2 regions of the Caldimonas hydrothermalis genome follow, and region 2 is predicted to be linked to the other one. Evidence: riboswitches for the same ligand, from Rfam matches in the RefSeq annotation. Region 2 holds a riboswitch; the other holds the start of a gene.
The links. A riboswitch is a leader RNA that binds a small molecule or an ion and turns the genes downstream of it on or off. The one in region 2 is predicted to bind thiamine pyrophosphate.

Region 1: another riboswitch for thiamine pyrophosphate. It lies ahead of thiC (phosphomethylpyrimidine synthase ThiC); the one in region 2 lies ahead of AC1ECW_RS06070 (TonB-dependent siderophore receptor).

What each region holds. Positions count from the first base shown of each region.
Region 1 covers NZ_JBWQXA010000004.1:118,872-123,277, forward strand. The annotation lists gene AC1ECW_RS07415 (FAD-dependent oxidoreductase) at 1-310, opposite strand, end outside; gene thiC (phosphomethylpyrimidine synthase ThiC) at 323-2,203, opposite strand; TPP riboswitch at 2,284-2,386, opposite strand; gene AC1ECW_RS07425 (sensor histidine kinase) at 2,484-3,908, shown strand; gene AC1ECW_RS07430 (hypothetical protein) at 3,898-4,406, shown strand, end outside.
Region 2 covers NZ_JBWQXA010000003.1:192,665-197,070, reverse strand. The annotation lists gene AC1ECW_RS06090 (sulfate adenylyltransferase subunit 1) at 1-120, shown strand, start outside; gene cobA (uroporphyrinogen-III C-methyltransferase) at 135-923, shown strand; gene fdxA (ferredoxin FdxA) at 1,011-1,334, shown strand; gene AC1ECW_RS06075 (NAD(P)/FAD-dependent oxidoreductase) at 1,344-2,417, shown strand; TPP riboswitch at 2,471-2,571, shown strand; gene AC1ECW_RS06070 (TonB-dependent siderophore receptor) at 2,637-4,406, shown strand, end outside.

The DNA of each region.
Region 1 (4,406 bases), on a different contig from region 2:
GCGCTGCGCCGAGGTCGCTGCCGTGGGCCAGCAGCAGACTGCCGTCGATGCGCAGATCCACGGGCATGGGCAGCTCCGCCACGATGCGCGGCCACAGCGCCAGCGAGCGCAGGCCCAGCCGCGCCAACTCGGTGTTGGCGCATTCGAGTTCCGCCAGGGGGCTCAGCATCCCGGCTGCCGTCCAGCCCGCCGCACCCCGTGCCTGCGGCCCCTCGGCGGGGTCGAAGACGGTGACGCGGTGCCCGGCGCCCGACAACTGCCACGCCAGCAACCGCCCCAGCAGGCCGGCACCGGCAATGCCGATGGACATTGCCGCCATGGCTCAGCCCTGTGGATGCAGCGGGACGTAGAGCTCGCCGCCGGCTCGGCGGAACTCCTCGGACTTCGCCGCCAAGCCTTCAGCCAAGGCCTGATCCTCCGCGACCCCTTGCTTCGCGGCGAATTCGCGCACCTCCTGGGTGATTCTCATCGAGCAGAACTTGGGGCCGCACATCGAGCAGAAGTGCGCCACCTTGGCACTGTCTTTCGGCAGGGTTTCGTCGTGGAACTCACGAGCGGTGTCCGGGTCCAGGCCCAGGTTGAACTGGTCGGTCCAGCGGAACTCGAAGCGCGCCTTCGACAGTGCATCGTCGCGCGCCCGGGCCCCGGGGTGCCCCTTGGCGATGTCGGCGGCATGGGCGGCGATCTTGTAGGCGATCAGGCCCTGCTTCACATCGTCGCGGTCAGGCAGGCCCAGGTGCTCCTTGGGCGTGACGTAGCACAGCATGGCCGTGCCGAACCAGCCGATCATGGCCGCACCGATGGCCGAAGCGATGTGGTCGTAGCCCGGCGCGACGTCGATGGTGAGCGGCCCCAGGGTGTAGAACGGCGCTTCGTGGCAGTGCCTGAGCTGCTCTTCCATGTTGGCCTGGATCAGGTGCAGGGGCACATGGCCGGGGCCTTCGATCATGGTCTGCACGTCGTGCTTCCAGGCGATCTGCGTGAGCTCGCCCAGCGTGCGCAGTTCGGCAAACTGCGCTTCGTCGTTGGCATCGGCCAGCGAGCCCGGGCGCAGGCCGTCGCCTAGCGAGAAGCTCACGTCGTAAGCCTTCATGATCTCGCAGATCTCTTCGAAGTGCGTGTAGAGGAAGTTTTCGCGGTGATGGGCCATGCACCACTTGGCCAGGATGGAGCCGCCGCGCGAGACGATGCCGGTGCGCCGCCGCGCCGTGAGCGGGATGTAGGCCAGCCGCACGCCGGCGTGGATGGTGAAGTAGTCCACGCCCTGCTCGGCCTGCTCGATCAGGGTGTCGCGGAAGATGGACCAGGTGAGGTCCTCGGCCACCCCGCCCACCTTCTCCAGCGCCTGGTAGATGGGCACGGTGCCGATGGGTACCGGTGAATTGCGCAAGATCCAGTCGCGGGTGGTGTGGATGTTGCGACCTGTGGACAGGTCCATCACGGTGTCCGCTCCCCAGCGGATGGACCATACCAGCTTCTCCACCTCTTCCTCGATGCCGGAGGTGACGGCCGAGTTGCCGATGTTGGCGTTGACCTTGACGAGGAAGTTGCGCCCGATGGCCATGGGCTCGAGCTCGGGGTGGTTGATGTTGGCCGGGATGATCGCGCGGCCGCGCGCCACTTCGTCCCGCACGAACTCAGGCGTGATCACCTCCGGCAGTCGCGCCCCGAGCGGCTGGCCCCGCAGGCGGGCCTCGCGCTCGGCATCGGCCAGGTGCTCGCGCATCCACTCACGCCGGCCGTTCTCGCGGATCGCGACGAATTCCATCTCGGGCGTGACGATGCCGCGCCGTGCATAGTGCATCTGCGTGACGTTACCCCCCGCGCGCGCGCGGCGGGGCTGGCGCTGCAAGCCGGCGGCCTGGGCGCGCAAGGCTTTCAAGCGCTCGTGAGCCTCGTCGCGCAGGCCGTCATCCACGGCCTGGGCGGTGCGGCCCTCATAGACCTGCGTATCGCCGCGCGCCTCGATCCAGGGTTGACGCAGGGCCGGTAGGCCGCGGCGCACGTCAATGACGGTCTGCGGATCGGTGTAAGGGCCCGAGGTGTCGTAGAGCGTGACCGTCTCGCCGTTGGTGAGCCGCACCTCGCGCATGGGCACCCGCACGCCGGGATGCAGCGCGCCCGGCATCCAGACCTTGCGGGATGCGGGAAACGGCTCGCGGGCCTGGGCGAGCAACTGCGAAAACTTGTCGGGGGCGTTCATCGAGGGGCTCCTTTCCGGTTCATGGGTGCTCCGGAAAGTGCCCCTGGGAGGAGGCCCGGACCCGCCTGGGCCAGGACACGAGGGACAGATTCAGCTCTTCTTCCGCCGGTATTAACCGGATCAAGTTCATCGGGTTTGGCGTTTCACGCCATCTCAGCACACGGTGCACCCCGGAGCGCGTTGCAGTTTAGGACCCGGCAGCCTCCCGCGTCAAGGCAATGGCGCCCCGTGGCTGGCTATAGTGGCCGCCACCGACATCCCGGACTTCCTGCCGCCGACCATGCGACTGCCGCTTGCGAGCAAGTTGTCGTTCCGCCAGTTGCTGCTGGTGGCCTTCCTGCTGATCACCGCGCTGCTCGGCGCGGTGTTGCTGCGTGGCCTGTACACGCTGGAGGAACTGGTCAACCAGACCCAGGCCGGTGCCCAGCGCGCCGTCGTGCTCAGCACCGAGACCCAGGCCCTGGGCGAGCGCCTGGCCGCGATGGAACGCTCGGCCCGCCAGTTCCTGGTGCTCGACGATCCGGCGCTGCTCGAGCGCTTCGAGCAGGCTGCGGCCGAGGCCGAGGCGGGCCTCGCACGCCTGGACGAGGAATTGGGCGCCCCCCAGGTGCCGGCGTGGCCGCAAGCCGTGGCCCGGGTGCGGCAGGCCTTGCAGGGGCCGCGGGACATGCTGGCGCTGCGTGAACGCACTGTGGGCGAGGCCTTCGCCGAACTGGCCGACCTGCACACGGCACGCGCCATCCAGGTGCGTGCCGCCAACGAGGCCCACAACCGTGCCGTCCAGGAGGCCCTGGACGGCAGCCGCGCCCTGCTGGCGCGCCAGGTGCTCGCCGCCATCGTGCTGGCCGTGGGGCTGGCGCTGGTGTTCGGCTTGTGGCTGGCCCGGCCGCTCAAGCGCCTGGAACGCGCGATCGTCCAGCTGGGGGAAAACCGGCTGGACGAGCCCATCGAGATCCGTGGCCCGGCCGACGTGCGCGAGGTCGGCCGCCGCCTGGACTGGCTGCGTCTGCGGCTGGCCGAACTCGACGCCGACAAGGCACGCTTCCTGCGGCAGGTGTCGCATGAACTGAAGACGCCGCTGGCGGCGATGCGCGAGGGCGTCTCCCTCATCGAGGACGGCGTGACCGGCGCGCTGACCGACAGCCAGCGCGAGGTGGTGGCGATCCTGCGCCAGAACACCCTGATGCTGCAGCAGCAGATCGAAGACCTGCTGCGCTTCAACGCCGCCGCGTTCGAGGCCCGGCGACTGCAACGCGAACCCACCGACCTGCGCGAACTGCTGCAGGCCCGCATCGAGGAGCAGCGCCTGCAGTGGCAGGCCCGACAGTTGCACATCGAGCTGTCAGGGCAGGTCCCGCCTGTGGCGGTGGACCGCGACAAGCTGGGCACGGCGTTTCGTAACCTTTTGTCCAACGCCATACGCTACAGCCCCGTCGGCGCTACGATTCGCATCTTGCTGGCGCAAGACGGCGACCGCATCTGCCTCGACATCCTCGACGAAGGCCCCGGCATCCGCGAGAGCGACCGCGCCAGGGTCTTCGAGCCCTTTTACCGCGGCGAGATCCAGCCCGCCGGCGCCGCCCGTGGCACCGGCATCGGCCTGTCGATCGTGCAGGAGTACGTGGCCGCCCATGGCGGGCGGGTCGAGGTCCTGCCCAATGCGCCTGGCGCCCACTTCCGCATCGAACTCATCCATGCTCCCTGAACGGCTTCGGACCCTGCCCGCATTCGTCGGTGTGCTCATGGCGGCCTGCGCGCCCCTGCCCCAGGTGACCGAGGTCCGCACGGTGTCGGTGCCCCTGCGCGTCGAAGTGCCCGTGGCCGTGCCGGTCGTCGAGCCGGCCGATGCCGTGGCGCGACGCTTCGCGGCTCATCATGACCGTGTGCGCCTGCTCTCGCCGGCCGAACTGCAGCAGGAGATCGCCCGCATCGGCGATCCTGCCGCCTCGCCGGCGGCCACAGTGGAACTGGCGCTGGCGCTGGGATACACCCGGCAGCCGGCGGATCTGGCGCGGGCCATCGGTCTGCTCGATGCCCTGCTGCGCTCGGCGGCTCCCGAGGCCGCACCGTGGCTGCCATGGGCCCGCCTGCTGCGCTCGCGTTACGCCGAGCAGCGCCGAGCCGAGGAAGCGGCTGAACGCCAGGCCCAGCAGTTGCGCGACACCCAGCGCCGGCTCGAGCAGGCCCAGCAGCAGCTCGAAGC
Region 2 (4,406 bases):
ACGCAGCAGCCCCTGCCGGTCGAACCCTATGCGGACAACCGTGTCGGCGGTGCGCTCATCGTCGTCGATCCGAGCAGCCACCGCACCAGCGGGGCCCTGCTCGTGAAGTCGGTCGGCTGAGGCGCTCACGGACCATGGGCAGGATCGCCTTCATCGGAGCCGGCCCCGGGGCGGCCGACCTGATCACTGTGCGCGGCGCCCGGCTGCTGGCTCAGGCCGACGTCGTGCTGCACGACGCCTTGACCGACCCCGCCCTGCGCGAGCTCGCCCCCCGGGCGCGCTGGATCCATGTGGGCAAGCGCGGCTTTTGCGATTCGACGGGCCAGGCTGCGATCAATGCGTTGCTGGTGCGTCATGCGCGCGAAGTGGATCTGGTGGTCCGGCTCAAGGGCGGCGATCCCAGCGTCTTCGGACGGCTGGAAGAGGAACTCGAAGCCGCCGCGGCCGCAGGCCTGGCCACCGAGGTGGTGCCCGGCGTCACGGCCGCGCTGGCCGCTGCCGCGGCCAGCCAGCGCCCGCTGACGCGCCGCGGCACCGGTCGCAGCGTGAGCCTGACCACGGCCATGACGCGCGCCGGCGATCTGCATGCCAGCCGCAGCGCCGACACCGAGGTCTTCTATATGGCCGGCCGCCAGCTCGGCGCCTTGTCCCGCCGCCTGCGGGAGGCCGGCTGGCCGGACGACACCCCGGCCAGCGTGGTCTCACGCGCCGGCTGGCCCGATGAACTGCACAGCGACCATACCGTGGCCAGCCTGGCCCAGGCCAGCGTACTGCACGCAGGACGCCCGGCCGTGGTCATCGTCGGCTGCGGCGCTCGGCCCGTGTCCGCCGTCCCACGCCGGTTTCACCGTGCTCACGGGGCCGACCCGGCTGACAAGGTGGTTGCCCCCGGTCAAGACATGGGCCCCGGCCCCCGGCCTTAGAATCCCTGCCAATGCCTCCGAGCGGTCGGCTCGCTGCGGTGCTCCGGCCCGGCTCCTGTTTCTTCTCCATTCCTCGAGACTCCCCCTATGACCCACGTCGTGACCGAAGCCTGCATCCGCTGCAAGTACACCGACTGCGTGGACGTGTGCCCGGTGGATTGCTTCCGCGAAGGCCCCAATTTCCTGGCCATCGACCCCGACGAGTGCATCGACTGCGCGGTGTGCATCCCCGAGTGCCCAGTCAATGCCATCTTGCCGGAGGAGGACGTGCCCGGCGACCAGCAGCATTTCATCGCGCTCAACGCCGAGCTGTCCAAGATCTGGCCGAGCATCACCAAGCGCAAGGCGCCCCTGCCCGATGCGGACGAGTGGAAAGACCGCACCGGCAAGCTGTCCGAGCTCAAGCGCTGAGGCCTTGCCATGGACACGCCTGAGAGCACGCCGCCCATCGAGACCGATGCCGTCATCGTCGGCGCCGGCCCGGTGGGCTTGTTCCAGGTGTTCGAACTGGGCCTGCTCGAGGTCAAGGCGCACATCATCGACTCGCTGCCCTATCCCGGCGGCCAGTGCATCGAGCTCTACCCCGACAAGCCCATCTACGACATCCCGGCCGTGCCGGTGTGCACCGGCAAGGAGCTCACCGACAACCTGCTCAAGCAGATCGAGCCCTTCGGTGCCACCTTCCACCTGGGGCAGGAGGTCACCGAGGTCCGGCGCCGCGAGGACGGCCGCTTCGACTTGGCCACCGCCAGGGGCACGCGCTTCATCACCCGGACCGTCTTCATTGCCGGTGGCGTCGGCGCCTTCCAGCCCCGGCTGCTGAAGGTCGACGGCATCGAGAAGCACCACGACCGCCAGGTCTTCTACCGCGTGAAGAACCCGGCCCAGTTCGCCGGCAAGAACCTCGTCATCGTGGGCGGGGGCGACTCCGCCTTGGACTGGACGCTCAACTTCGCCCAGGACGGCCCGAACCGGGCCGAAAGCGTCATCCTCATCCACCGCCGCGACGGCTTCCGCGCAGCGCCCGCGTCGGTCGCGCGCATGAAAGAGCTGTGCGATGCGATGGAAATGCAGTTCGTGATCGGCCAGATCACCGGCATCGAGGAGCAAGGCGAACGGCTCACCGGCGTGAAGGTCACCGGCAGTGACGGTGTGACGCGCGTCGTGCCGCTGGACATGCTGCTCGTCTTCTTCGGCCTGAGCCCCAAACTCGGCCCGATCGCCGAATGGGGCCTGGCGCTGGAGCGCAAGCAGGTCGTGGTCGACACCGAGAAGTTCGAAACCAGCATTCCCGGCATCTTTGCCGTGGGCGATATCAACACCTACCCGGGCAAAAAGAAGCTCATCCTCTCGGGCTTTCACGAGGCTGCACTGGCTGCCTTCGGCGCCGCGCCCTACATCTTCCCGGACAAGCGCATCCACCTGCAGTACACCACCACCAGCCCCAAGTTGCACAAGGTGCTGGGCGTCGAGACCCCGAACTTCGACGACTGACGCGGCCCGCGCGGCTGCGCGATAATCCGCATGGCTGCGCAGCCTGCTGCACAGCCTTCCGCTAGGGGTGTTGGGCCTGCCAGGGCCCGGCTGAGACAGTCCCTTTGAACCTGATTGAGGTAATCCTCGCGCAGGGAAGCGTCCGAATGGCTGGCCCGCCCGCTCCCACGGGCCCCCTCCTTCCGCCGCCGCCCTGCGTCTTGCCAGAAGAGTTCGCAGATGGCCGCCGCAGTACGTCGTTTCTCGCCCTTCATTGCCCCCGCCCTTCGCCCGGTGGCGCTGGCCTGCCTCGCGCTGATGGCGTGTGGAGCCCGGGCGCAGGCCGCCTCCGACGCCTTGCCCGCCATCACCGTCACCGGCCAGGCCCCCACCGCCCGCGCCGAGGTGGGCGGCTTCGGCGCGGTACCGCTGGCGCGCACCCCCCTGTCGGCCACGGTGATTCCCGAAGGCGAGCTTAAAGACCGCGGCGCCACCCGCATGGCCGACGCCGTGAGCCTGGATGCCGCCGTGAGCGACAGCTACAACTCCCAGGGCTACTGGGACTTCCTCTCGGTGCGCGGCTTCGTGCTCGACAACCGCTTCAACTACCGCCGCGATGGCCTGCCCATCAACGCCGAGACCTCCATCCCGTTGGACAACAAGGCCGCGCTCGAAGTGCTCAAGGGCACCAGCGGCATCCAGGCCGGCACCAGCGCACCGGGGGGTTTGGTCAACCTCGTCGTCAAACGCCCCGAAGGCCGCGTGCGCAGCGTGGAACTGGGCTGGCGCAGCCGCCACACCGTGGGCACGGCGGCCGACATCGGCGAGCGCTTCGGCATGGATGAGCGCTTCGGCCTGCGCGTGAATGCCGCCTACGAACACCTCGATTCGCCTCTGCGCAGCGACACCGGCCAGCGGCGCCTGCTGGCCGTGGCCGGCGACTGGCGCCTCACCCCGGCCACCACCATGGAAGCCGAAGTCGAGACCAGCCGCCGCAGCCAGCCCAGCCAGCCCGCCTTCAGCCTGTTGGGCGACACCCTGCCCGCGCCGACCGACCCACGCATCAACCTCAACAACCAGAGCTGGTCGCAACCTGTCGTGATGGACGCCCTCACCGCCTCGCTGCGCGTGCGCCACCGGCTCGATGCCGACTGGCGCCTCACCGCCCACCTGGGCACACAGCGGCTCGAGACGGACGACCGCCTGGCTTTCCCCTACGGTTGCGATGCGCAAGGCCGCTACGACCGCTACTGCAGCGACGGCAGCTTCGATCTCTACGAGTATGTCAGCGACAACGAGCGGCGCCGCACGCACGCGCTCAACCTGTCTGCCGATGGCCGCTTCAAGCTGGGCGGGATGCAACAGACCCTCACGGCTGGCGTGCTGTTCAGCCGCTACAAGGCACGCCTGGAAGATCAGATCTACCGCTGGGCCGGCACCGGCACGATCGACGGGCAGACCCAGGTGCCGCCGTCCGACCGACAGCCCGACCCCAACACGAACCGCACCGAGCGCTCCACCGAGTTCTATGTGCGCGACACGATCGAACTGGCCCCGCGCTGGACGGCCTGGGCAGGCCTTCGCCACACGCGATTGCACCGCAGCACTGAACGCACCAGCGGCGATCCGCAGGCCACCGACTACCGCCAATCCATCACCACGCCCTGGCTGGCTCTGAGCCATGAGTTCAGGCCGCGTCACATGGTCTACGCCAGTTGGGGCCGCGGGGCCGAATCCGAAGTGGTGCCCAACCGGGCCCGCTACACCAACGCCGGGCAGGCCTTGCCCAGTCTGAGGAGCCGGCAGGTGGAACTGGGCTTCAAAGGCCGGTCGGAGGGTCTGCAGTGGGGTGTGGCCTATTTCGACATCAAGCGTCCAGTGGCCTCCGACCTCGGGACCGACTGCTTCGACGACACGGTCGGGGACACCTGCACACGCCGGTTCGACGGCGATGCCCATCACCGTGGCTTGGAAGCCGCCGCTGCCTGGGACTTCGGCCCCTGGCGCCTG